Regions from separate parts of the Paenibacillus sp. FSL R5-0341 genome, predicted to be linked through region 4. Evidence: riboswitches for the same ligand, from Rfam matches in the RefSeq annotation. Region 4 holds a riboswitch; each other region holds the start of a gene.
The links. A riboswitch is a leader RNA that binds a small molecule or an ion and turns the genes downstream of it on or off. The one in region 4 is predicted to bind thiamine pyrophosphate.
Positions count from the first base shown of each region.

Region 1 (6,110 bases), 3.0 Mb from region 4:
TTTGCACAAAAGTACAGTGCACCGCCTGATGGCTACGCTGGAGGATCGAGGGTTCGTGATCCGGGATGCGGCAACGGAGAAGTACCGACTTGGCATCCGAATCTGGGAGCTGTCAGCTCATATGTCCCGCAGTGATGATCCGGCTATTCTATTGCTGCCTGCGATGGAGCGACTGAGAGATCGATTGGGGGAGACGGTAAGTCTGTACCTGCGTGATGGCAGTGAACGGATTCGGATTCAGGCGGTGCAAAGTGATCAGGCGATTCGCCGTGTCGCTCCCGTTGGCGTTAGACTCCCGTTGTCTGTGGGGGCTTCCAGCAAAGTCCTGATGGCTTTTGCCACGGACGATGATCGTGAAGAACTGATGAATGGACCGGAATGGCCAGTGTTTATTGATCCGGCGGTGTATTTGGCGCAGATGGGAGACATCCGGGATAACGGATATGCCACAAGTTATGAGGAACGTGAGCCGGGGGCTGCCGCGGTATCGGTACCAATTATGGATCGCAGAGGCAATATTGCAGCTGCCCTCTCGGTCTCGGGACCTGTCAGTCGACTTTCACAGGAGACTTTGCATGAATATGCACCTGTATTAAAGGAATCGGCTACGCAGATGGGGCTCATGTTATCCTGATGTTGATGTAAGGTTCGTCTCCAATGGAGTTTGATCATTTGGAATATAAAGGTTGTTTTTATGTTCCGGTTGCGCTAATCTGTTATGGACGGCCCATCGGGGCCAGCTTCATTGAATATGAACTGCGGCGTGTGTATGCTGCAACTTGTTAACGTTACTGGGGGAGTCCGAATTGTCCGGACTGAGACGGAATCGCATGAGATTCCGGACCCTTTGCACCTGATCTGGATCATACCAGCGTAGGGAAGTAATCGGCGATATGACCACAACCACCACATGATGTGACCCTTGTAGTCTCCGTTAAGGAGCTGCATGAAGGTGCATTATTGGTGATGGACATTAAAAGTCGGTTCCTTCGGGGACCGGCTTTTTTATATACAGTGAACGGGCGATATAGCACATACTCCATGGACTTCTTTTTCAGTAACCTGCGAAAGTGGATTAGGCCAAAGAGAGAAGTCGCCATAGATCCATGATCTGTGGTAACCTCCGTTCTGTTGTTAACTGTACATGAATGATGTCTCCCCTGGTCTGGCGTAGGATCGCTCTTTCTTCTCTGCATTGCGCATGATTTGGGACAGGTACGTAACCAAGTTAATGATGATACCAACCAAACCAAGCGAACGAACACTGAGGAGGAGACAATCGAACATGAGTACAGGAAATCAAACGGGACAACAAGCGATGGAACAGGAACATAACGGTCAGCAGGTGGAAAAGGAAACAAGCGCGGCCGGACGGGTTCAGCCCTTTCCGGGTAGCCGTAAAGTCTACATTCAGGGCTCACGGCCGGACATTGCTGTTCCGGAGCGTGAAATAGCCCTTCATGACACGAATACTCCCCAAGGGGTGGAGCATAACGAACCGCTGCGTGTCTACGATACGAGCGGCCCCATGACTGATCCCGCATTTCACGCGGATATCCGCGCAGGTCTACCAGCTCTGCGCACCCGTTGGATCACAGCGCGTGGTGATGTCGAAGCTTACCAAGACCAACCGGAGGATAACGGACTGAAGCCCGGAGGAAAGAGAGCTGGAGCCGAAGAGTACCCTGGATTGCGCGGAAAACCGCTACGGGCACAGCCAGGACGCTGTGTGACTCAGATGCACTACGCGAGGCAGGGAGTCATTACGGCAGAGATGGAATTTGCCGCCATTCGTGAAGGCGTGGAGCCGGAATTTGTGCGGCAGGAGCTGGCGAGTGGACGGGCCATTCTGCCATCCAACATCAATCACCCGGAGAGTGAGCCGATGTTGATCGGTCGTCATTTTCACGTGAAGATCAATGCCAACATTGGTAATTCTGCCGTATCCTCTTCCATCGAGGAAGAGGTGGAGAAGATGACTTGGGCGGTACGTTGGGGATCGGATACCGTGATGGATCTGTCCACAGGCAAAGACATTCATACGACCCGGGAATGGATCATCCGCAATTCACCAGTGCCGATTGGCACGGTGCCGCTCTATCAGGCGCTGGAGAAGGTGAATGGCGAAGCGGAAGCGCTGACCTGGGAGTTGTACCGTGACACCCTCATTGAGCAGGCAGAGCAGGGCGTGGATTACTTTACGATTCATGCAGGCGTGCTACTACGTTATATCCCGATGACCGCCAAGCGAATGACAGGCATTGTGTCTCGAGGCGGGTCCATTATGGCAGCATGGTGTCTTGCGCATCATCAGGAGAATTTTTTGTACACCCATTTTGAAGAAATCTGCGAGATTATGAAAAGGTATGATGTGGCATTTTCACTGGGAGATGGACTTCGTCCAGGCAGTATCTACGATGCCAACGATGAAGCGCAGATGGCGGAACTGGCTACGCTCGGGGAGCTGACGCAGATCGCGTGGAAGCATGATGTGCAGGTGATGATCGAAGGTCCGGGGCATGTGCCGATGCATAAGATCAAGGAGAATGTGGACTTGCAGATGGAAATCTGCAAAGAAGCACCGTTCTACACACTTGGGCCGCTAACGACCGACATTGCGCCAGGATACGATCACATCACGTCCGCCATTGGGGCGGCTATGATTGGCTGGTTCGGCACGTCCATGCTCTGTTATGTTACGCCAAAAGAACATCTGGGCCTGCCCAACAAGGATGATGTGCGCGAAGGGGTTATTGCCTACAAGATCGCTGCTCATGCCGCCGATCTGGCGAAAGGCCATCCACGTGCTCAACGCCGAGATGATGCATTGTCCAAGGCGCGCTTCGAGTTCCGCTGGAGGGACCAATTCAATCTGTCTCTGGACCCGGAACGGGCATTATCCTACCATGATGAGACGCTGCCGGCAGAAGGCGCCAAAGAAGCTCATTTCTGCTCCATGTGCGGACCGAAGTTCTGTAGCATGCGCATTACGCAGGACATTCGTGCCTTTGCAGCGGACAAAGGATTGTCTGATCATGAAGCTGTAGCAGCGGGCATGCAGGAAAAGGCCGAGGAGGAGTATCGAACACGTTCCTAGGCGTCACTACAGCGTAAGCTGGGCAGTCTGAAATAGAGATAAAGCCGTCCCTCTCTGTCATTGCAGAGAAGAACGGCTTTTTTTGCTGTGACATGAGTTTATTTTAAACTAGGCTAGCGCTCTCCATGTTATTCAGAATTAGCTTTATGATTGTTCTGTGTCCATATCTTATACAGAATGCCTGCGATAACAAATAGGAGGGCGTCACTGAGCTTAGGAGCTCCTCCATATAGAAATGCAGAACAGGAAAAACCCACTATGAATAGTACTATAATATAGAGGGAACGCATATTAGTTCACCTCGTTAATTAGTGGTGTTAGTTAGTAAGTGGTTTCATTGCGGAGCCACGCCCAAATGCTTCTCCAAATACGTTGCAAGCAATGCCAGCGGGCTATGGGTTGCCAAGCCCGTATCTGTTGCAACCTGTGCAGCAGCGGGAGCCATAGAAAGCTGGGCTGCGATTACCCTTTTACCCGGATACTGTTCAGCAATCTGTTGTAAGCCTTCACGTACCGCTTCGAGGTACCCTTTCTGATCTCCACGCATAATCAACTCAAATGTCCCCGGGATGCACACCGCTTCCGTCTGAGATACCTTGGCGACGTGTAATTGCCCACTCTCATTCTCTTGCTCATGCTTTTGCTGTAACGCCTGATTCACCCGTACCATCGTTCCTTCAACAGTTGCCGGGTTGGTGAACACGATGATGAACTCTCCCGGTACTCTCCGCATTTCCTGCAATAGCGGATCATCTATGCCAATCACCGGCACGGGGACCTGTTTGGCTTCCTGCTCCAATACTGTCGCAAATAGGGTGCAAGTGACCAGAATGGCATCGGCATGACACTCAGCGATCCATTGGAGCGTCTGGGCTACCTTCTCATGAATAACGGCATCGGAAAAGTCAGCGTCATGTTTAAGACGGTCCAGACCTGGATCGACGTAATGGACCAATTCAACTTCATAAGGAGCAAGCGTCTCTTCAATTAAGGCGATGTTGGAATAATGAGCGTGAAAACAACCAATGGTGATCATGTGATAAGTCCCCTTTTACAGTTCGGATATGTCATGGATCTCGTAGATATTTAAACCATTATAAAAACATGACTGAGGACTGTACAGTCGTATATTGCTCAACGCCAATAACCGCCATTCCGCCAAGCTGCGGAAAGACGGTTGATAACCGGACTCGAATACGGTCAGGTGTCCATTTTATCGAAGGGAAGGAGAAGCATTCTTCTTCGCCATTTTTTGCTGTAGAATTTCATGAAAGGATAGACCTTGAGTGTTCTCATTCTCCTTTTTAGGAGCAGTGGTCGCCGTGTTGCGCGGATATTGGTGGTGGTACGGGATCATTTGCTGAATAGGCATGCGGATCATCTTGGTTCCTCCTTTGATGCATTTTTTGAATTATGTATTTCGACTGGTGATATTGCCAGGTGCGCATATAGGTACATATGACTTGTTAGACGAAATAGATGACTTTAGAATGTAATTCCAATTGGATTGTAGTGATTTTACCCGGTTTTAAGGAGATGTAAACGTTTTTAGGGAAATTCAGGAGGAAAGGACCTGATATGAAAGGTTAGATATGGGAGGATCGAATTGGTTGTTATGCGAATAGTCCCAATTTTAAGGAAGTCAATGGTACCCGCATATGAGGCATATTGTCTGGTTGAATAGGTAGGTTACGTGCTAACTAACTTGGTACTATAGGCGGTTGTATCATGGGTTAAACATCAAAAAAACCGCCGAGCGAACCCGGCAGCTTGTGTGATATGAAGAAGGATGTGAGGATGCTTTTACCCTGTTTGAGATGCATAGTATTGTCTTTATCTACTTTGGCGAACGGCAATGTATATATCGACTTGTACACTTTCAGGATTCAGACTGCGTTCATCATACAATTCGAAATCTCCTGTGAACGTACGATCGCTTTGTTTATCCCATGCCCACACGGCTCCCCATGCTTCGCCAACAACCTCTGCCATCGGTCCTTTTCTGGAAGTGAATACGGCGTAAGTCGCAGGAGGGAGCAGAATATCATTGAATCCTTCAGGTAATGTTTCATCGGAGCTGACCTCATGCCCCACTAGTATGGTGTACTCTCCGGTAATGCCATCCGTGTAATCCGCGTAACAGCCATAGCGGGTAGCTTCAGGTGCAGGGAGGTGCTCTGAGGCAAAATAATTGTTCCAGAGTCTCTGAATACAGCCTTTGCCACTGATCTCAATGGCATTGGTTGTGCGGGCGGATACGCCTGCAAGACGTTTGCCGGGGAGCGTGACATAACGAACGGGCTGGGCAGATAACAAGGGATGGATTGTAACCTGACCCGGTATAGCAGAAGTGGTAGAGTTTTCAACCAGAGATTCTGCATGCTGATCCGTTGTATTCGTGCGCCAACGTTTCAAAAAAGGAAGCTGGTTTCGCAACATCGAACGAGCGGACTCCTCGTCCATGCCCTCGTCCTTCAGAATGGCAGTGCACATCTCCGTCATGCCTTCGAGTGAAATACCGGGTTGCTCGAACTGGCCCTCTTTGTAACAATAGATACAGTACTCACGGGTTGTGCTTCCATCTGCTTCCGTTCCGAATTGGGCAGGGGTTGTGAGCGGCATGCCGCAGCTTTGACATACAGTGACGTTCATGATGGGTTCCTCCTTGTATATGTACAAATTGAATATATCTGAAGTATACGGGGAGGAACTGGACAGCTGTCTGTCAGGTTTGAGTCGGAGGTATATAATTTTGTACAATTTGCCCGGCGATACGGCAGATCTCGTCCCGAATATGCTGAGGTTCCAATACCTCAACATCTGCGCCGAAGCCCAGAATGAACCCATATAACCAGGCATCCTCGGGAAAAGCAACCTGGCTGATATAATATCCAGTCCCATCAGGGATGACGTTCTCGATCCCAAACCATTCTTCCGCAATATGACGAACGCGAGCATGGAATTTCAAGGTTAACCCAGCCTGATTGCCTGGGCGGGTCCATTCCTGCTGCCA
Region 1 is NZ_CP150241.1:699,374-705,483, forward strand. It holds gene MKX75_RS03305 (IclR family transcriptional regulator) at 1-634, shown strand, start outside; TPP riboswitch at 784-897, shown strand; gene thiC (phosphomethylpyrimidine synthase ThiC) at 1,319-3,097, shown strand; gene MKX75_RS03315 (aspartate/glutamate racemase family protein) at 3,432-4,133, opposite strand; gene MKX75_RS03320 (hypothetical protein) at 4,311-4,478, opposite strand; gene MKX75_RS03325 (zinc ribbon domain-containing protein) at 4,931-5,749, opposite strand; gene MKX75_RS03330 (YafY family protein) at 5,823-6,110, opposite strand, start outside.
Region 1: it holds a riboswitch for thiamine pyrophosphate, as region 4 does, so the genes downstream of both, thiC (phosphomethylpyrimidine synthase ThiC) here and MKX75_RS16610 (thiamine phosphate synthase) in region 4, are expected to answer to the same signal.

Region 2 (6,110 bases), 2.8 Mb from region 4:
CAGTTCCTTGCTTATGCGAAACTGTCCAAGGAAGGTAATCTTCAGATCTGGAAACAGCTTGGATTTGACCCGATCCGTACGGACGTATGGACCGATCCAACCATGAAGGAATCGAACAAATACACGGATTACTTCGGGGATGATATCTTCGATACGCTGCTGAGTGTAAAAGACGAGATTGCTCCGGTCAATATTCGGGAGAAGTCACCGGAAGTGTTCGATGCCGTACGTAATAAAGCCATGCCAGATATTTTCATTAATCTGAAAGATCCTGAACAGGTATTGAATGCTGTGCAGGCTGAATTAACCCGTTGAGATAGGAAAGGCTTAAACATCAATTACATTTCTTTCATACAGAGTATACGGTTCATTCCAGGTTGGAGGTTGGTCCAAAGTGCAGCTGCAAAAGGAAACAACGGTTTCTGTACGCGCCACCAGACGGCGGAGAGTACGGATGAGTGCTAGAACATGGGCGCCGTATCTGTTTGTACTACCGTTCATTTTGTCTTTTCTCATCTTCTTTGCCTACCCGTTATTTCGAGCCGGGGTTATGAGTTTCCAGCAGGTGCTCCCCGGAGACGTACAGTTTGTGGGGCTTGAGCATTACGGCAAGCTGTGGAATGCCGATTTTCGGGCAGCACTGTGGAATAGCACGCGTTACACGTTCTGGACGCTGCTCTTGTTGGTTCCTATCCCACTCGTGCTTGCTGTATTGCTCAATTCAAGTCGCATGATGGCTCGTAATGTGTTCCGCTCTGCTCTGTTTATTCCGGCACTGACCTCCGTTGTTGTAGCGGGGGTTGTGTTCCGGCTTATCTTCGGCGAGCTGGATGGTGCGCTGATGAATTCCATCCTGAACCTGCTGGGTATTCCGAGCCAGCAATGGTTGTACAGTTCGTCCCTTGCGATGGTCGCACTGGTTGTCCTGGCAGGTTGGCGCTGGATCGGGATTAACATGCTGTATTTTCTATCGGCATTGCAGAGCATCCCCAAGGATCTGTATGAAGCGGCAGATATCGATGGAGCGGGTGTGCTGAACAAATTCACCAAGATTACCGTGCCGATGCTCAAACCGATCACGATCTATGTGGTGACGATTACTTTGTATGGCGGATATGCCATGTTCACGGAGAGTTATATGCTCTGGGCAGGCAAACCGTCTCCACAAAATATCGGGTTAACGATGGTGGGGTACATCTACCAACAAGGTTTCCAGTATTTCAATCTGGGATTCGGTGCAGCAATTGGCATTACGCTGTTGGTGATTACACTCGTGATCAGCATGCTTCAGCTGACCGTACTCGGCATGTTCAGGAAGGAGGATTAGGACTTGATGCACAAATGGGGAGTCAAACTGAATGTGGCTTCACTGCTGTTACTGGTGTTGTTCGTGATCTTGGGTATCTTGATGCTATTTCCGTTATATGCGCTAATCCTCGCTTCGCTGAAACCGGCAACGGAACTGTTTCGATATGGACTCAATGTTCGATGGGATTGGGCGTTAATGAGCTTCGAGAATTACAAATCGATCTTCACCGGAACGGGAGCAGCAGGGAACTATTTTATATGGTACAAAAACAGTCTTGTCATCACGGCATTATTCACGGTATTAAGTCTGCTGTTCTCCTCCATGGTCGGATATGGGCTGGGGGTCTATCGGTTCAGGGGTCAGAATCTGATCTTCACCCTGGTGCTGGTTGTCATGATGATTCCGATGGAAATTATCCTTCTTCCCTTATACGAACTGACGATTAAGCTGAAGCTGATCAATACGGTGTGGGGCGTTATTCTGCCTTTTATCGTGGCACCTTTGCCCATCTTCTTCTTTAGGCAGTTTGCCCAAGGTTTGCCGAAGGACTTTATGGATGCAGGACGGATTGATGGTTGTAAGGAGTTTGGCATCTTCTTCCGCATTATGGTGCCCTTGATGGCTCCGGCATTTGGGGCGATAGCCATTCTGCAGGCCATGAACAGTTGGAATAACTTTCTCTGGCCACTCGTGGTGCTTCGGACAACCGAACAATTCACTTTGCCGATCGGACTCGCGTCTTTTGTATCGCCACTGGGCAATCATTACGAAGAACTAATCGCTGGAGCCGTGCTTGCCATTGTACCGATTCTGATTCTGTTCCTGTTCTTCCAGCGCTTTTTTATCTCAGGACTCACGGTTGGCGGGGTCAAAGGATAATGGCATAAATCTTTAAACCCGTAAACAGTTCAACAATTTACCTGAGCTCCCTAACCCGATATAATAGTGGTGGCGCATATTGGCCGGATCACAAATGCAGGTGGGATTGTTCTCCCTCCGAAGCAGAATGGGGACCCGAGTTGAAAACGTTCAAAAAAGTATATATTGAGATCACGAGTATCTGCAATTTGGCATGCAGCTTCTGCCCGCAGACACAGCGTGCCAAAGGATTCATCGACCCTGAAGTCTTCAACAATATACTGGATCAAGTTAAACCACATACCAACCATATTTATCTACATGTCAAAGGTGAACCCTTGTTGCATCCCAAAATAGATCTGCTGCTCGATTCCGCACATGCGAAGGGACTCAAGGTGAACATTACAACGAATGGTACACTGCTGCCCAAGACTCAGCACAAATTGCTCGGCAAACCGGCGCTGCGCCAGATGAACTTCTCTCTGCACAGCTTCGATGGGCATGAGGGTTCAACCGACCGTGACGGGTACCTGAGCAATATTCTGTCTTTTGTACATGAGGCTGTTAAGCACAATGTCATCATTTCATTCCGGCTGTGGAATCTGACGCAGGATAACTTCACGAATGCTCAGATGAACCGAAATCGGGAGACCCTTGAAGTACTGGAACGTGAGTTCAATCTGGACTTCCGCATTGAGGAAAAAGTAGTTCCGGGCAGCGGGGTCAAAATTGCCCCGAATGTATACCTGAATCAGGACCATGAGTTCCAGTGGCCAAGTCTGGATGCACCTGAAGATGACGGCAAAGGCTTTTGCCATGCGCTTCGCAGTCAGGCAGCTGTACTTGTCGATGGAACGGTGGTTCCATGCTGTCTCGATGGCGAGGGTGTCATTAACCTTGGTAACGTACACGAGAAGTCATTCTCGGAGATTATTGAGGGCGAGCGAGCGAACAATCTGGTGTATGGATTTTCCAAGCGGGAAGCTGTGGAAGAGTTGTGTAGGAAATGCGGGTATCGTCAGCGATTTGGAGCATAGAATATATTAGTGAATATACTTAACTCTCTATAAGATCACGTTGTCTATAACAGATGATGTGGTCTTTGTTGTGTTATTGAGGCTGTAAATAGAGCATATCCGAAGTTGATATCGGTACATCACAAGTAGACATGATACCGCAAAACATGCTGAAACATCAGGTCCTATGCTGGAAAATGGTTACGTGACCTAATGATTATTCTCGTAACATTCCTTTATTTGGTAGGATCAGGGTAGGTTCCGAAGACAGAGATTTCTTTCTTAGTTTATATGAAGACAAGTCTCTGCTTGAACCCATTCAATCCAAATAAGGGAGGATGTTTATTTATGAAAAAGATGTTGACGGTATTGTTGTCGGTAGGTCTGCTTGCTTCTGCATTTGGTGCAATTCCGGTGTCGGCAGCTCCCGAGATTGTAAAGACAACAATCATTGTTCCTAAAGGAACGACGTATGATGGGAAAGGCAAAAGTGTTGCCGCAGATCCCAAAACATTAGGAGATGGCAGCCAGGCCGAGAACCAGAAGCCTATTTTCCGATTAGAAGCAGGAGCTACGTTAAAAAATGTTGTGATTGAAGCACCGGCAGCCGATGGCGTGCACTGTTATGGCAATTGTAATATTGAGAATGTAACCTGGAAGGATGTCGGTGAGGATGCGCTCACGCTGAAATCCGCAGGCACTGTAAATATCACGGGTGGTGCGGCGTACAAGGCCTATGACAAAGTGTTTCAGATGAATGCCTCCGGTACGATCAATATTAAAAATTTCAAAGCGAATGATATTGGCAAGCTGGTGCGTCAAAATGGCGGAACATCCTATGCGGTCACAATGAATGTGTCCAACTCTGACATTTCCAATGTAAAGGATTCCATCCTGCGGACAGATAGCAGCTCTACTGTAGGTAAAATCACAAATACACGTTATTCCAAAGTGCCAACGCTGTTCAAGGGCTTTGCTTCAGGAAAAACGAGCCAGTCTGGAAACACGCAATATTAAAGGATTGCCACAATTACCCATCTGATGTACATTAGAAGCAATGAAATAAGTGAACCGGGAGCTCAATGAAGTTGGGCTGAGAGAGTGGCCTTGTGCCGCTGACCGTACATCTGATCTGGGTAATGCCAGCGTAGAGAACATGGATTTACAATGTGTAAGGGTGAAATGTGCAAATTAATGGGGAAAACAACATGACTTCTTTTAACTGCGGTGGTTGGTCTGCTGCAACGGAGAGGGAGTGATTGATATTCCGTCTTTTCGACATCCATCCCATACATCGTTGTGAGGATTGTATCCTGTGCGTAAGGCCTGCCCGGAACCGGGGAGGCTTTTTTTGTTTACTTTTATAACCCCCACAGGGAGCAGAGGAAGGAAGTAGAGAACATGGCAACAACAGCAGGCAACAAACGATTGAAACTAACGGATATTCTGGTAACCATCGTGATCGCAGTGGTGTTTGGAGTGATCTACAAGATATGGGGACCTACGTATGACCTGATGAAACCATTCGGCGTTCATGCGGAGCAGATGATCTACGGCATGTGGTTTATGGCAGGCACATTTGCATTTGTCATCATTCGTAAACCAGGCGTGGCGATTCTTGCCGAAGTTGCGGCTTCAACGGTAAGTGCCTTTCTGGGCAGTGAATGGGGCATGTCCACACTTGTATACGGTCTGTTGCAAGGACTCGGAGCCGAGATATTCTTCGCTGCATTTTTGTATCGCAAAACCAATCTGTTTGTCACCTGTCTTGCAGCCATAGGTGCAGCGGCGGCTTCGCTCTTGCTGGATTACCAGTACGGGTATATTGATTCACTCTCCGCGTGGAACTATACGTTATTTATCGGGTTCCGCTTCATTGGAAGTATTCTGATTGCCGGAGTGTTCGCTTATTATCTCGCCAAAGCATTGGAACTGACAGGTGTAACACGTTCGCTTAGACCAGTATCCAAACAAGATTATGAGGCTCTGGATTAGATGAACGGTGAAGGGAATTCGCAAGCGGTAAGTGTGACGAATCTAAGATGCAAGTTCCCGGGAGAGAAGGCCTTGGTATTTCAAGGCTTGTCTCTCTCTGTGCGTCAAGGGGAGAAAGTGTTGTTGCTTGGACCGAGTGGCTCCGGGAAATCGACGTTATTGCAAATATTGAGCGGTCTGATACCACGTTCAGTTGAGATCCCGATGAAATGTGATGATATCCAGATTCCGACAAAGGCGGGAGTGGTCTTTCAAGACCCGGATACCCAGTTCTGTATGTCCTATACGGATGAGGAGATCGCATTTGTGCTGGAAAATCGAAATATTCCGCGTGAAGAGATGGCGGGTCTGATTGAATATTATCTGGATCAGGTGGGGTTATCCTTTGAACAAAATCGGACATTAATCCAATCGATGTCTCAGGGGATGAAGCAGCGTCTTGCGATCGCTTCGATGCTTGCCATGGACCCGGAGGTGTTGTTTCTGGATGAACCCACTGCACTGCTGGATGATGAGGGGACTTCCCAGGTGTGGGATACCGTCAAACGGATCGCCAGTGACAAGACGTTAATTATCGTTGAACATAAAATTAATGAGATTGTCGATATGGTCGACCGCATCGTTGTGTTATCACCTGAAGGAAAGATCGTGGCAGATGGGCCAGCACAGCAGGTATTCACGCATGAACGTGACAAGCTGAAGGCTTATGGAATCTGGTATCCGGGTGTGTGGGATGAGCACGAGCAGGCAGCTAAGGAGGAAGAGGGAAGTAATTCTGGAGAGCTTCAAGTGTGTGTGGATCAGGGCTTTCCGAGCTTGGAAGCACAGCAATCGTCTGGTTTATCTGAGACAAAGGGGACATTCCCCGTATCTCACGTATCATCTTTATCGCCTGTAGCGCCCCTCTATCAGCCTGCACTGGATTTGCAGCA
Region 2 is NZ_CP150241.1:960,158-966,267, forward strand. It holds gene MKX75_RS04335 (extracellular solute-binding protein) at 1-315, shown strand, start outside; gene MKX75_RS04340 (sugar ABC transporter permease) at 455-1,327, shown strand; gene MKX75_RS04345 (carbohydrate ABC transporter permease) at 1,334-2,188, shown strand; gene MKX75_RS04350 (radical SAM/SPASM domain-containing protein) at 2,329-3,204, shown strand; gene MKX75_RS04355 (pectate lyase) at 3,532-4,200, shown strand; TPP riboswitch at 4,245-4,353, shown strand; gene MKX75_RS04360 (ECF transporter S component) at 4,585-5,178, shown strand; gene MKX75_RS04365 (ABC transporter ATP-binding protein) at 5,179-6,110, shown strand, end outside.
Region 2: it holds a riboswitch for thiamine pyrophosphate, as region 4 does, so the genes downstream of both, MKX75_RS04360 (ECF transporter S component) here and MKX75_RS16610 (thiamine phosphate synthase) in region 4, are expected to answer to the same signal.

Region 3 (6,110 bases), 2.8 Mb from region 4:
TCCGCAGGCATCTGAATTTCGACATCCAGACCTTGGTCTGCAAAGTATCCTTTTTCCTGAGCAACATAGATGAAGGAGTGTACTGCGTTCGGGTACCAGTCGAGCATGATAGACAGTTTATCTATGGCGTCTGATGCTGGTTCGGTTGCAGACTTGTCAGTTTGTTGTTCGTTGGTTGCAGAATCTGTTGTTGGCGTATTTTGGCTAGTATTCGTGGTGCTGCATCCGCTAACGATCAGGAAAAGGCTAATGAGCATGATGGGAAGCAGGGAGTAGATGCCTTTGTTATTCATAAATGAAGGTCCTCATTTCATCGTTTTGTTTACCTCTAATTTTTATCCAACTTTTCTTTTACTTTCATGACGCAGTATGCTAAACCGTTTCTCTATCCAGGCAATTAATACAAACAAAACGATTCCCAGCAGGGATAACAGCACAATAGCGGCAAACATCGCATCCGTGTTCATGTTGCTGGACATGCGGCGGCTGAAGTATCCGAGACCTTTGCTGCCACCAAGCCATTCCCCAATCGTTGCACCAACCACGCAGTACACCACAGACATCTTTAGCCCCGAGAAAAAAGAAGGGAGTGCCAGCGGAACCTGGAGTTTGCGAAAAATATCCCACTTGCTGGCACCCATGGTGAGTAGCAGTTCACGCTGCTCCGGATCGCCTTGGCGGAGTCCGTCGTAGGTACTGACCACAATGGGGAAGAACGCGATCAGGAACACCACGGCGACTTTGCTCCACAGCGTGTAACCAAACCACAGGATAAATACCGGGGACAGAGCAATCAGCGGGATCGTCTGACTGATCACAATGAAGGGATACAAGGCCTTTTCAATCGATCGGTTCATATGCATGCCTGTCGCTAGCATAATACCGGTCATTATGGACAAGCCAAAACCAACAAGAACCTCCATAAAGGTAGCAGGCAGATGTATGGTCAGCAGCAGATGACGATGCTCAACGAGTGAACCTGCGATGGCCGTTGGTGCAGGAATGATGAAGGAGGGCACCCATCCCATACGCACAATCGTTTCCCATATCGCCAGTAAAGAGAGCATGAGCAGAATAAACAAACCATATTGGGAAAACCACTTCGACATCCACTTCGAGCACCACGTCCGGACGCTGACCTTACCTCTATCGCTTCGCATGTAATTGTTCCTCCAGTTGTCGTCTCATCTGCACAAGAGCCGGTTCGTAGATCATGTCCGAATACCTTGGGCGTGGCAAAGGAACCATCGTTTCCCTCAACTGCTGACCTTGCCCCTCTGGAGTTAATAGAATGATACGATCACTTAACAGCAGGGCTTCTTCAATGTCATGTGTAATGAACAGCACGGTTTGTCCAAAGTCCTCCCACAGCTCCAACAACCAGCGATGCATTTCTCGTTTGGTTAAAGCGTCGAGTGCACCGAAGGGTTCATCCAGCAACATGAGCTGCCCGCCTGTAAGCAAGGTACGCAGCAGTGCCACCCGCTGCCGCATGCCGCCGGATAACTCATCCGGATAGGCCTGCTCATAACCGGACAAGCCGAACTTTGCCAATCCCGCGATGATATCGGCTCGTAGTTTGTCCTTGTCCTGACGGCCTGGTGCAAGCTCGGCAGGCAGCATGCAGTTCTCCATGACGGTACGCCAGGATAACAGCAGATCTTTCTGCGGCATATAGGCGACTCGTCCGAGCCGTTGTCCTTGCGGTACATCAGCAATATCGATGGTGCCGACGGTTGGCTCATACAAGCCTGCGAGCAGCTTGAAGAGTGTGCTTTTACCTGATCCGCTGGAGCCGATGAGCGAGACAAATTCTCCTTGTTGAACCTGAAGCGACACATTGGCGAGTACGGGTAAATCCTTTTTTTCAGGAAAAGCGAAGCTAACGTTCTCAATGGTTACATGGTTGGTCATCTGATCCTCACCCCCTTGATGCCAGACTGCTACAATAACAACGGCATGCTGTACTCTGCAAAAGAAACAAAAAAGACCCACCCATTTCCGGAGAAATGAGTGGGTCTGTAAGTTAAATCCGCAATTTATCTTCACATACATGAAAAAATTCCGCTTACTAAAAGGCCGCTCCACTTCCCTCCGCTGGTATGATCCAGATCAGGTTCAAAGGGTCCGAATAGTTCTATTCGTCTCAGCCGCAGGGCTCCCCTAGTGCAAAAGTTCAAGATATGCAGTTGTGTGTTCAGCATATATCACTTGAACATGAACTGTAAAGAGGCAGCATGATGGATTTCTTGAGATGAGCGTGGAGTCACATCCTGGGAGTGAGGTTGTAATCATACAAATTTCAGTTGGAAATGATGATTTCATCGACCTGTAATGATTTGTAAAATGAGGATGTTGAATAGAACAAGGAGAGGTTCCAATGAGAAATAAAATAATGGGAGGCGCTGAATGATCGCATCGAGGGGGCTGAACCCAGCCGGGCCATCCGTAATTTTCGCATTGCTGCGGGTCAAGAAGAGGGAGAGCACTATGGCATGGTATTTCAGGACAGTGATGTAGCCAAGTGGATCGAAGCAGCGTCATACCTGCATGGACATGATCACATCAGAGATACGTTTGGTAAAGTTGCCATTCAGCGCGGACCTTTCATGTATTGCCTTGAAGAAACGGATAACGGTGCAGGATTATATCGTATTCAGTTACCCGCATTAGCGGATTTTGAGGTGAACAGTGGTGGGGGAGGGACAGCAACAAGATGGAGAGGAGGTGATTCGCGCGGCTGAAGTTAAAAGGGCAAAATGAAGAACGGCTATAAGTCGTGTAACAGCCTATGAACGTTAACGATGAGTCCATATGAGGAGGCCAAGTTCATGAGGTTTAAAATGATGTTGACCGCAGTGTTATCCCTGGCGGCTGCGCTTGTATTTGCTACGGATCAAACGTATGCCCACGAGTTGTCCACTGACAAGCTCATTCTCCAGACGGGAAGTCATGGTGAAATCTCTTCCATTAAGATCAAGGGCGATGCTTTTCCGACGGAATACGTTATGAATCCAACCGTTGCACCAGAACAAAATACAGCAGACCACCAGTGGCTTGGTGAACTGATGTTCACGTATCGATTGAATGGTGGGGCGTGGACCAAAGCCTGGACCAATCTGTCGGCAGATGGTCGGACGATCACGAACTCCGGTAATCAGGTGACGGTGACGTATGCCAATGCATCGAATGCCCAGGGGATTCGCAATTTCAAAGTGATCGAGACCTATACCACCCAGACGGATGGATCCATTCTGTGGAAGATTGAAGTGCAGAATACGAGCGGCCAGAAGCTGGAGATTGGTGATTTCGGTCTGCCCTTGCCATTCAATGAACAGTGGACTTACGGTGATGCGATATATGAGACACGGGTTGTTACACACTCGTTTGTTGGCAACAACAGCTCCTATATTACGGCCAGCCGTCCAAGCGGCATTGGTTCTTATCTGATGCTGATTCCGGATGCAACGACGGGAGCAGGATTCGAGTACCAGGATCGGTGGCGTAATGAGGAACATCCGGGTAGCAAGTGGGCCTGGAATCCGGCAAATGAAGGCAAATGGATTGAAGGGCTGAACGTCTTCTATATTCATTCCAACGTGATCAAATCCACCAACCGGGGATATCTGCCAAATACGAGCCTGGTTCTGGAAGCAGGCCAGTCCAAGACATACGGATTCAAGTTCCTGGCTGTTTCGGACGAACATGCTGCGAAAAATGCACTGTATAACGCGGGACTTATTGATGTAACCGTAGTTCCAGGCATGATCGTGCCGACCAATCAGAAAGCAAAGGTGGATCTGCGTACGTCCAAGACCATCACCAAAGTGCAATATGCCAATGGCACGGTTGTACCGTTAAAGGAAAGCAAGCCTGGCGATCATAAAATCTATGAATTGCAGTTCAGCCAGCTGGGACCCAATAACGTGACTGTGGAATATGATGGTGGCAAAAAAACGGTACTGCAATTCTACGCCATTGATCCCGTCGACAAAGCGTTGCAGGATCATTCGACCTTTATGGTGGATAAAACCCAGTGGAACCTGCCGGGAGATATCCGGGACAAAGTGTTTGATGACTGGATGATGAATACCAAGTCCAAGCGCAATGTGTTCAACGGCTACTGGGGTTGGGGAGATGACTGGGGACTGACGCATGGACAGTTTCTGGCTGAAAAGAACACCCTGACACCCGTTGCCCGGGAAATTCGGGCCGTGGATGATTATCTGGAAACAGCGATCTGGACCAATCTGATGAATGGACATCATGAAGATTATCTGATTCACGATTTTCTGATGCCCGAGCCGAATACAACACCTACCTACCGTGGATATGCTTATCCACATGTGTATAACACATACTTCAGCATGTATAAAATTGCGGATTTATACCCTGACCTTGTTACTTACAAGCATGACAAGGAAACTTATCTGCTGCGCGCTTATAACATTTTTAAAGCCCTCTACGAAGGGCCTGTCGCCTACAACTGGAACACCGGGCTGATGGGAGAATTGACGACTCCGGATATCATTCAGGCTTTGAAAAAAGAAGGATATGACACGGAGGCCAACGATATTATCACGAAAATGAGAACGAAATACGGGAATTTCAAGAATACGACGTATCCTTATGGTTCGGAGTATAGCTATGACAATACAGGCGAGGAAGCCGTATACACGCTAGCGAAGCTGCATTCGGATCAAGTAACAGAGCAGAGTAGAGCATTGGAGATAATGGGCAAAATCAACCTCAAAACCCGTGCTTCCCGTGGACACATGCCGGTGTGGTATTACTACACGGACCCGGTAACGATTACCGGGGAGAATTGGTTTAACTTCCAGTACACAACCTCACTGGCCGGATACGCCATGGATGACTGGATTCGGTTCCATGAAGGCACCAAGCGGGAAGAACAACAGCGCTTGTCCTATGCCGCGAAGATTGCTAACGTAGGGGCCATTAACTCGGGACAGATTAGTGCTGACCCAGACAATTTTGGTGCAGCTTCCTGGACGTATCAGGCCGAGAAAGGCAACTATGGTACGAATGGAACTGGCGGTGGAGCCAATGTACCGTTATTGAATGGTTGGCGCGGGATGACAGGGGAAGCAGACCTGGGCCTGTTCGGCGCATTGCAGACATTGAGTGCAGATATTGCAGTGGACCCGATCTTTGGACTGACAGGTTACGGTGCAGATGTCACGCTGACGAATGGGCAATATAACATCACGCCATTAGATGGATTGTTCAAGCGACTTAATCTGATTACTGAAAAGCTATACATTGAACTGAACAAAGACCAGTATACTGGGGCCAAACTGGCTGTAGCGAAGGATTATGTCTGGCTGGATATGAAGAATCTGACACCAGGCCAGCCACACCAGACGTCCATTACGTTCCAGGGTTTGAAAACAGGCACATATCTGATCAAGGTGGACGGTCAGGTGAAAGGCAAATTCAATGCCTATCAACCGGTGAACACGTTGAAGGTAGATGCAGGTACAGCAGCGTCTTACAGCGTGGAGCTTACGCCTACGACGCCGGATGCCAACGCAGCTCCGGTCGTAGACGTGGGCGCAGATTCCTCCATCACGTTGCCTGACAAGATCCGTCTTCAGGGAACGGTTACTGATGATGGACTGCCGAGTGGTCGGTTAACGTTGGCATGGAGTTTGGTCAATGGACCGGCAGGAGCGCAGGTCTCTTTTGCATCGCCAACTTCAGCGTATACGCAGGCAACCGTTTCGGCTGCTGGTGTGTATACATTCCGTTTAACGGCTAATGATTCGATATTATCGGCAAATGACACCGTGCAAGTGATCGTGAATGCTGCACCGCCACTTCCGGAGAAGATGGCACAGTACAATTTTGATGAGAATACAGGCACAGCTGCCGCGGATTCTTCGGGTAGTGGCAACCATGCGACTGCCAAAGGTACAACTTCCTGGGTAACAGGCAAAAAGAACCGTGCAATTAGTCTATCCGGTACGGATGGTTATGTGCAATTGCCTGAGGGCATTGTCAGCAGGGCGGATTCTATTACGATTGCAACTTGGGTGAAGGCGAATGCTCTCAGTGATTTTACCCGCATTTTCGATTTTGGTTCAGGG
Region 3 is NZ_CP150241.1:951,100-957,209, forward strand. It holds gene MKX75_RS04305 (ABC transporter substrate-binding protein) at 1-293, opposite strand, end outside; gene MKX75_RS04310 (ABC transporter permease) at 336-1,160, opposite strand; gene MKX75_RS04315 (ABC transporter ATP-binding protein) at 1,147-1,914, opposite strand; TPP riboswitch at 2,073-2,175, opposite strand; gene MKX75_RS04320 (hypothetical protein) at 2,547-2,744, shown strand; gene MKX75_RS04325 (DUF5695 domain-containing protein) at 2,832-6,110, shown strand, end outside.
Region 3: it holds a riboswitch for thiamine pyrophosphate, as region 4 does, so the genes downstream of both, MKX75_RS04315 (ABC transporter ATP-binding protein) here and MKX75_RS16610 (thiamine phosphate synthase) in region 4, are expected to answer to the same signal.

Region 4 (6,110 bases):
ACATCTAATTTTTATCATGCAGCATGTAACCGATCCCACGCACCGTATGAATCAGTTTCACACTTCTTCCCTTGTCCACCTTAACCCTCAGATGTTTGATATACACGTCCACGACGTTGGTATCCATGGCATGCTCATATCCCCATACTTCCCGCAAAATATCACTCCGTGTACATGCTTCATTCACATGCAGGGCCAGGAATTCCAGTAACTCGTACTCTTTAGGCGTTAATGTCAGGTATTCACCCGCACGATTTACCCGCCTTGAACGCAAGTTCACTTTAAGATCATGGACTACAATAACTTCTTCACCCTCTGGTGTTGCATTCGCGAAAAGACGCAATAAATTTCGTATTCTAGCCAGCATCACGTTCAAGTGAATGGGTTCCTCCATTACGTCATTAGCTCCGTAATCCAGCCATTCCACGATGATTTGAGGAGATGCGTTCGACGTGATAACCAGCAGAGGTACAATCTGACCTTTATCTATCCATTGTTTCAACCCTGCCTTCTCCTCTTGATTTCGAAGCGCCTCCCCCTCATCCTGGTCTAGCAGGATGATAAGGTTGAAGTGTGATAACGAATTATCGACGGATTGGTTTAGTTCAGACCCTTCCTTTCGTTGCACCTCATACCCTTCGGCACACAATACGTCCTGAATAAGGTTGACCTGCTCTCCTGCTGCTCCAATCAGCAAAATGGCTGTTTTCACTATTTTCACCCGGCCTGTCTCTGTCCCGCTGCTCGCAGCAATGGTTGGTACAGTTAGCATGCCGTAAAATGAAAAAGTCCATTCCCTTCAGGGAACAGACTTTACTTCTTCCTTGCTTCAGCCAAAGTAGCGGTGAACGAGCGTGCGTGCTTCAGCTGTATCTTTTGTTCCGTGAACGAGGACACGTCCATCCTGGAAAATGACCATTCTATGGACTCCTGTTGTAAAAGAAACCAGAAAAGGATTGGATTCCACTTTACCTTCTTGAAGTCTATCCAGGCGATTCGCCGTATGTTGAAGATCCAGATTCATGCGCCGTGCAGGTCGGATCTGAACCGTATCCCTACCACATAGCACATCAGTTTTCTCCAGATTGGACGCAGAAAGATATGGATACGTTGCCGAATCGCTGCAGGAAGGGCAGTCTTGCTTTTTCGCACCATCCACATTGATGGATATGTATTCGTTCCTCCACACGTCAAATGACAACAACTTGCGTCTCAAAGCATTCGCATTGCCGCTAAGCAACTTCATCGCCTCAGCTGTCTGATTCGCCGTTACCATCTGTACCGCTTGAGGTATGATGCCAGACGTATCACAAGTGTCTCCCCCCAGAGGGACTTCACCTAACAAACAATTTAAACAGGGCGTATCTCCAGGCATAAACGTATAGGTAATGCCATAACTGCCCACACATCCACCATAGATCCAGGGAATACGGTACTTCTGTGCCATATCATTAATGAGTAGCCGGGTATCAAAATTATCGGTTGCATCCATAATCAAGTCTGCATGCTGAACGAGTTCTTCCAATTCATCTACTCTGACATCCAATACTTTCCCTTCCACATGAACCGTGGAATTAATGTCAGATAAACGTTTCTCCGCCGCCATCGCCTTGGGCATCCGTTCAATTGCGTCCTGTTCTACATATAATTGCTGTCGCTGCAGGTTACTCCACTCCACATAATCACGATCAACGATCGTTATGTGCCCAACTCCTGAGCGAACTAACGTTTCTGCAATTCCTGTTCCCAATGCGCCAGCACCAACGATTAAAACTCTGCTGCCCTTTAATCTGGCCTGGCCTTCCTTGCCTAGCGGCGCGTATCGTTCCTGTCTGGAATACCGATCGGACTGCTCGGAAGATGTTGATTGTTGATCTATCATGTATGAATCATTCCTTCCACCGGACTGCTGGCTGCTGCATAACGCTTCACAGGAATCATGCCTGCCTCATATGCCAGTCTACCTGCCTCTACCCCCATTCGCATCGCTTTAGCCATGTTCACCGGATCTCTTGATCCAGATACGGCTGTATTTAACAATACGCCATCTGCACCAAGTTCCATCGCATAAGCAGCATCTTTGGGGGAGCGCAACCCCGCGTCCACAATTACAGGTACAACGGCCTGTTCAATGATAATCTCAAGGTTATAGGGATTAATGATGCCTCTGCCAGCTCCGATGGGAGAAGCACCAGGCATTACTGCATGTACGCCAAGCAGTTGCAGCCTTTTGGCCAGAATGACATCATCCGAAATATAAGGCAACACAGTGAAGCCCTTTTCAAGCAAAATTTCGCAAGCCTTGTATGTTTCAATCGGATCTGGGAGCAACGTAATTCCATCTCCGATGACTTCGACTTTTATCATATCACAAAGTCCCGAAGCCCGCGCAAGCTCGGCAATCCGCACCGCCTCTTCCGCATTGGAAGCCCCAGCCGTATTCGGAAGAAGGGTGTATTTGTCCAGATCCAACGTATCCAGGAAATGCTTCTGGTTACGTTCCTCCAAATTCAGGCGACGAACAGCAAAAGTTAAAACTTCCGTTTCAGATGCTTCTACAGCCTGACTTTGCACTTCCAGATCCGAAAACTTGCCCGTTCCGAGCAATAGTCTGGACTCAAACGTATATTTCCCAATGTTCAACATCATCAACCGCCTCCTACAAAATGTACAATCTCGATTCGATCGCCTTCTCTTAATTCCGTCGTCTCATGATACTCACGCGTTAAGATATGCCTGTTCAGCTCGACAACTACAGTCTTGACTTGCAGGTCAAAAGATTGAAGCAGTTTGTCCACACGATTTAATCTGTCTTCTATCTCCATCTGTTGACCATTAACAATGATATTCACTGCACCACTCCCTTTCTGTTCAATCTCTCAGGGCTCAGCGCCTCAATTCCGAGCTCTTCTGAGCTTTTGCCCGCGAGCAATTCAGCGATTAGTCTGCCTGTTATCGCACTGAGCAAAATACCGTTACGATAATGCCCAAAGGCGGTGAATAGCCCTGATATACTTTTGCAAGCGCCTATATAAGGCAGCCCATCCGGAGTTGTCGGCCTTACGCCTGCCCACGCTCGCAAAAATTGTGCCTCTTTCATCCCAGGCACCCAGTGGGTAGCCGCTGTTAACAGCTTCTGAACACCCTGTACAGAAACATTCAGATCCGTTCTGCCTGGCAAACTGGTTGCCCCAAGCCAAACCTCTCCATTGGCTTTGGGAACAATATAGATGTCCTCTGCGTACACCGTCCTGTCAGGTCTGTACCCTGCATGTTCAGCTGAGAACTGAACGGCGGCTATTTCTCCTTTTACCGACCACACAGGCAAGCTCAAATCCAAATGTCTCAACAATTCTTCGCTCTGTAATCCAGCAGCTATAACGACATGTCTGCATGTCATCTCACCGATCGATGTGGTGATTCCCTGCACCCCGTATTCATTTGCTTGCACACGTATATCCTGTATGCCCTCCATCACCCGCGCTCCCATTGCTTGAGCGCATTCAGCATATGCCTTTGTGAGATGGACTGGAAGAACCTCACTCTCGTAAGGCCTGTAGTAGGCTCCATACGTATCTCTGTTAAGCCACGATGCCTCCTGTTGCACAGCGTAACGATCCCACCACACCTCATCAGAAGACAACGTGGACTTCCGATTGTCCTTATAATTACTTAATTCACTGTATGAACGAAAAGGAGTTAGGAATCCCTGACGTTGCAGTCCAACCTCTACCTTGCTGAGTGTAGCCATTAGCATCTGTTGCTCATGAAGTAACTGTCTGCTCTGCTTGGCAAGCTTAGCCATCAAAGGATGGGAAAAATCCTCACTGTCTGCCGCTAGCATTCCAGCCGCTGCGCAAGAAGTCCCTCCTGCAATCGCCGAACGCTCTACTAACAGTACATCCTGTCCACGGGAAGCAAGCTCATATGCGATGGAGCACCCAACGACGCCTCCGCCTATAATAATCGTTTCTGCATGAATCTTATCCGGTCTATCAGTAACGATGTCATTCATCATCTCATCTCCTTGTTTCTGCGGCTCAGACTTTCTGTACCAACGATAGTCTGCCTTAAAGATGCGGCGGCCCGATCCGGTGAATCACTCGCCCATACATTCGAGATCACGGCGGCTCCCTGTGCCCCTGCCGAGCGAATCGCGTGAATGTTTCCCGGTTCAATGCCCCCGATCGCAATCACAGGAATGGAGACACCCCTGCACACTTCAGCAAGAGCATTTAATCCTCTTGGTTCAAGATCCGGCTTACTGTTGGTTGCGTAGACATGCCCGAAGAAAAGGTAATCAGCTCCACGTTCTTCAGCGATTTTTGCCTCATCGATTGAATGAACAGATACACCCAGACGAAGTCGCTGCACATTGCTTAGGTCATCATTGTTGTAGTTACGTATAGCCTCTTGCCCCCAATGGACACCGCCGTAGTTTTCATTCTGCGAGTTCAGCTCTGAACCATTGATGACGATCCGGCAAGAGGGAACTCCACCACCACGCAGACTTTCAGCCCAATCGACCTTTTCTTGCCATGTGAGTTGTTTCTCTCGTATGTGAATATAGTCCACCCATGGCCAGACGTCTTTTGCAACTTTTACAAATGTTGCTTGATCTCCAGCCCCCGTAGATACAACATGCAGTTCAAATGATCCGTGTACATGTTCATGAGAAATTGCCGTACCGTTCATCTCCTTCCATGCATCAATGCTATGAAAAACACAAAAAAGCCACTCCCGTAGGGGAGTGGCTGCGTATTAATTATTGGATCAGATGACTGACTGATGCATACAGTTCATTTCGTGCAAAACAGCTATGGAATTTGTAACCATAACGTTATACACGGAACTGCATGTTTCAATTCGCTAAGCAGACGATTGACATTCTATCGAATTCCCGTTTGCTCACGTCATTCACTGAAACGCGCGCGCCACTTCCCTACGCTGGTATGATCCAGATCAGGTGCAAAGGGTCCGGAATCGCATTCTTCCATCTCAGCCGCATCGTGCGGCCCCCCTAGTGTTCATATGAAGTTGTAGCCTATGTTACCATAGACGGATTTTTTTGTCACCGTTCATTTCTGTTTAATGTTGCTTGAATTGTCTAGTTTTTCTCAGACCATTCTTCGACATTCCATGTTTTCGTGACCCAACCCTCGTAGAAATCAGGTTCATGAGATACCAGCAACACCGTTCCCTTGAATTCTTGCAAGGCACGCTGCAACTCCGCTTTGGCTGTGACATCCAGATGGTTTGTCGGCTCATCGAATAAAATCCAGTTGCTTTCACGCATCAAGAGCTTGCATAAACGAACCTTGGCTTGCTCTCCACCACTCAGCATGTTAAGCGGACGGGTAATATGCTCATTTTTCAACCCACAGCGAGCGAGATGCCCCCGGACTTCGTTCTGGGTCAAATGTGAAAACTCATTCCAGACATCCTCAATCGGTGTGATATTTCCAGCACGGACTTCCTGCTCAAAATATGCCGTTTCGAGATAATCTCCCAAGAAAGTCTTACCACTCAGTGGAGATATTTTTCCCAGGATGGTTTTCAGCAGTGTCGATTTACCCACACCATTACAACCTACAATGGCAATTTTCTCACCACGTTCAATTGTCATTGTCATCTTAGGCAGCAAAGGATACGTATATCCGATTTCAAAATCAATGCCTTCAAAGACCGTTTTGCTACTCGCCCGGGCATCCTTGAATTTGAACGTTGGTTTAGCCGCTTCATCTGGACGATCAATACGTTCAATCTTGTCCAGCTGCTTCTCCCGGCTCTTCGCTCGACCTGAAGTTGAAGCACGTGCCTTGTTACGCTGAATGAAATCTTCCTGCTTCTTGATATACTCTTGCTGCTTCTCGTATGCATCAATATGCTGGGCTTTATTCATATCAGCCATCTCAAGGAACTTGTTATAGTTCGCTGCATATCGCGTTAATTTGGCAAATTCCAAATGATAAATAACATTTACGACTTCATTCATGAATTCCGTGTCATGGGAAATTAGAAGAAACGCGTGTGGGTAATCTTTCAGGTAACGTGACAGCCATTCAATGTGCTCTACATCCAGATAGTTGGTAGGCTCATCCAGCAAAAGG
Region 4 is NZ_CP150241.1:3,725,609-3,731,718, forward strand. It holds gene MKX75_RS16585 (response regulator transcription factor) at 5-772, opposite strand; gene MKX75_RS16590 (ThiF family adenylyltransferase) at 830-1,882, opposite strand; gene MKX75_RS16595 (thiazole synthase) at 1,879-2,646, opposite strand; gene thiS (sulfur carrier protein ThiS) at 2,649-2,852, opposite strand; gene thiO (glycine oxidase ThiO) at 2,849-4,018, opposite strand; gene MKX75_RS16610 (thiamine phosphate synthase) at 4,015-4,695, opposite strand; TPP riboswitch at 4,923-5,032, opposite strand; gene MKX75_RS16615 (ABC-F family ATP-binding cassette domain-containing protein) at 5,108-6,110, opposite strand, start outside.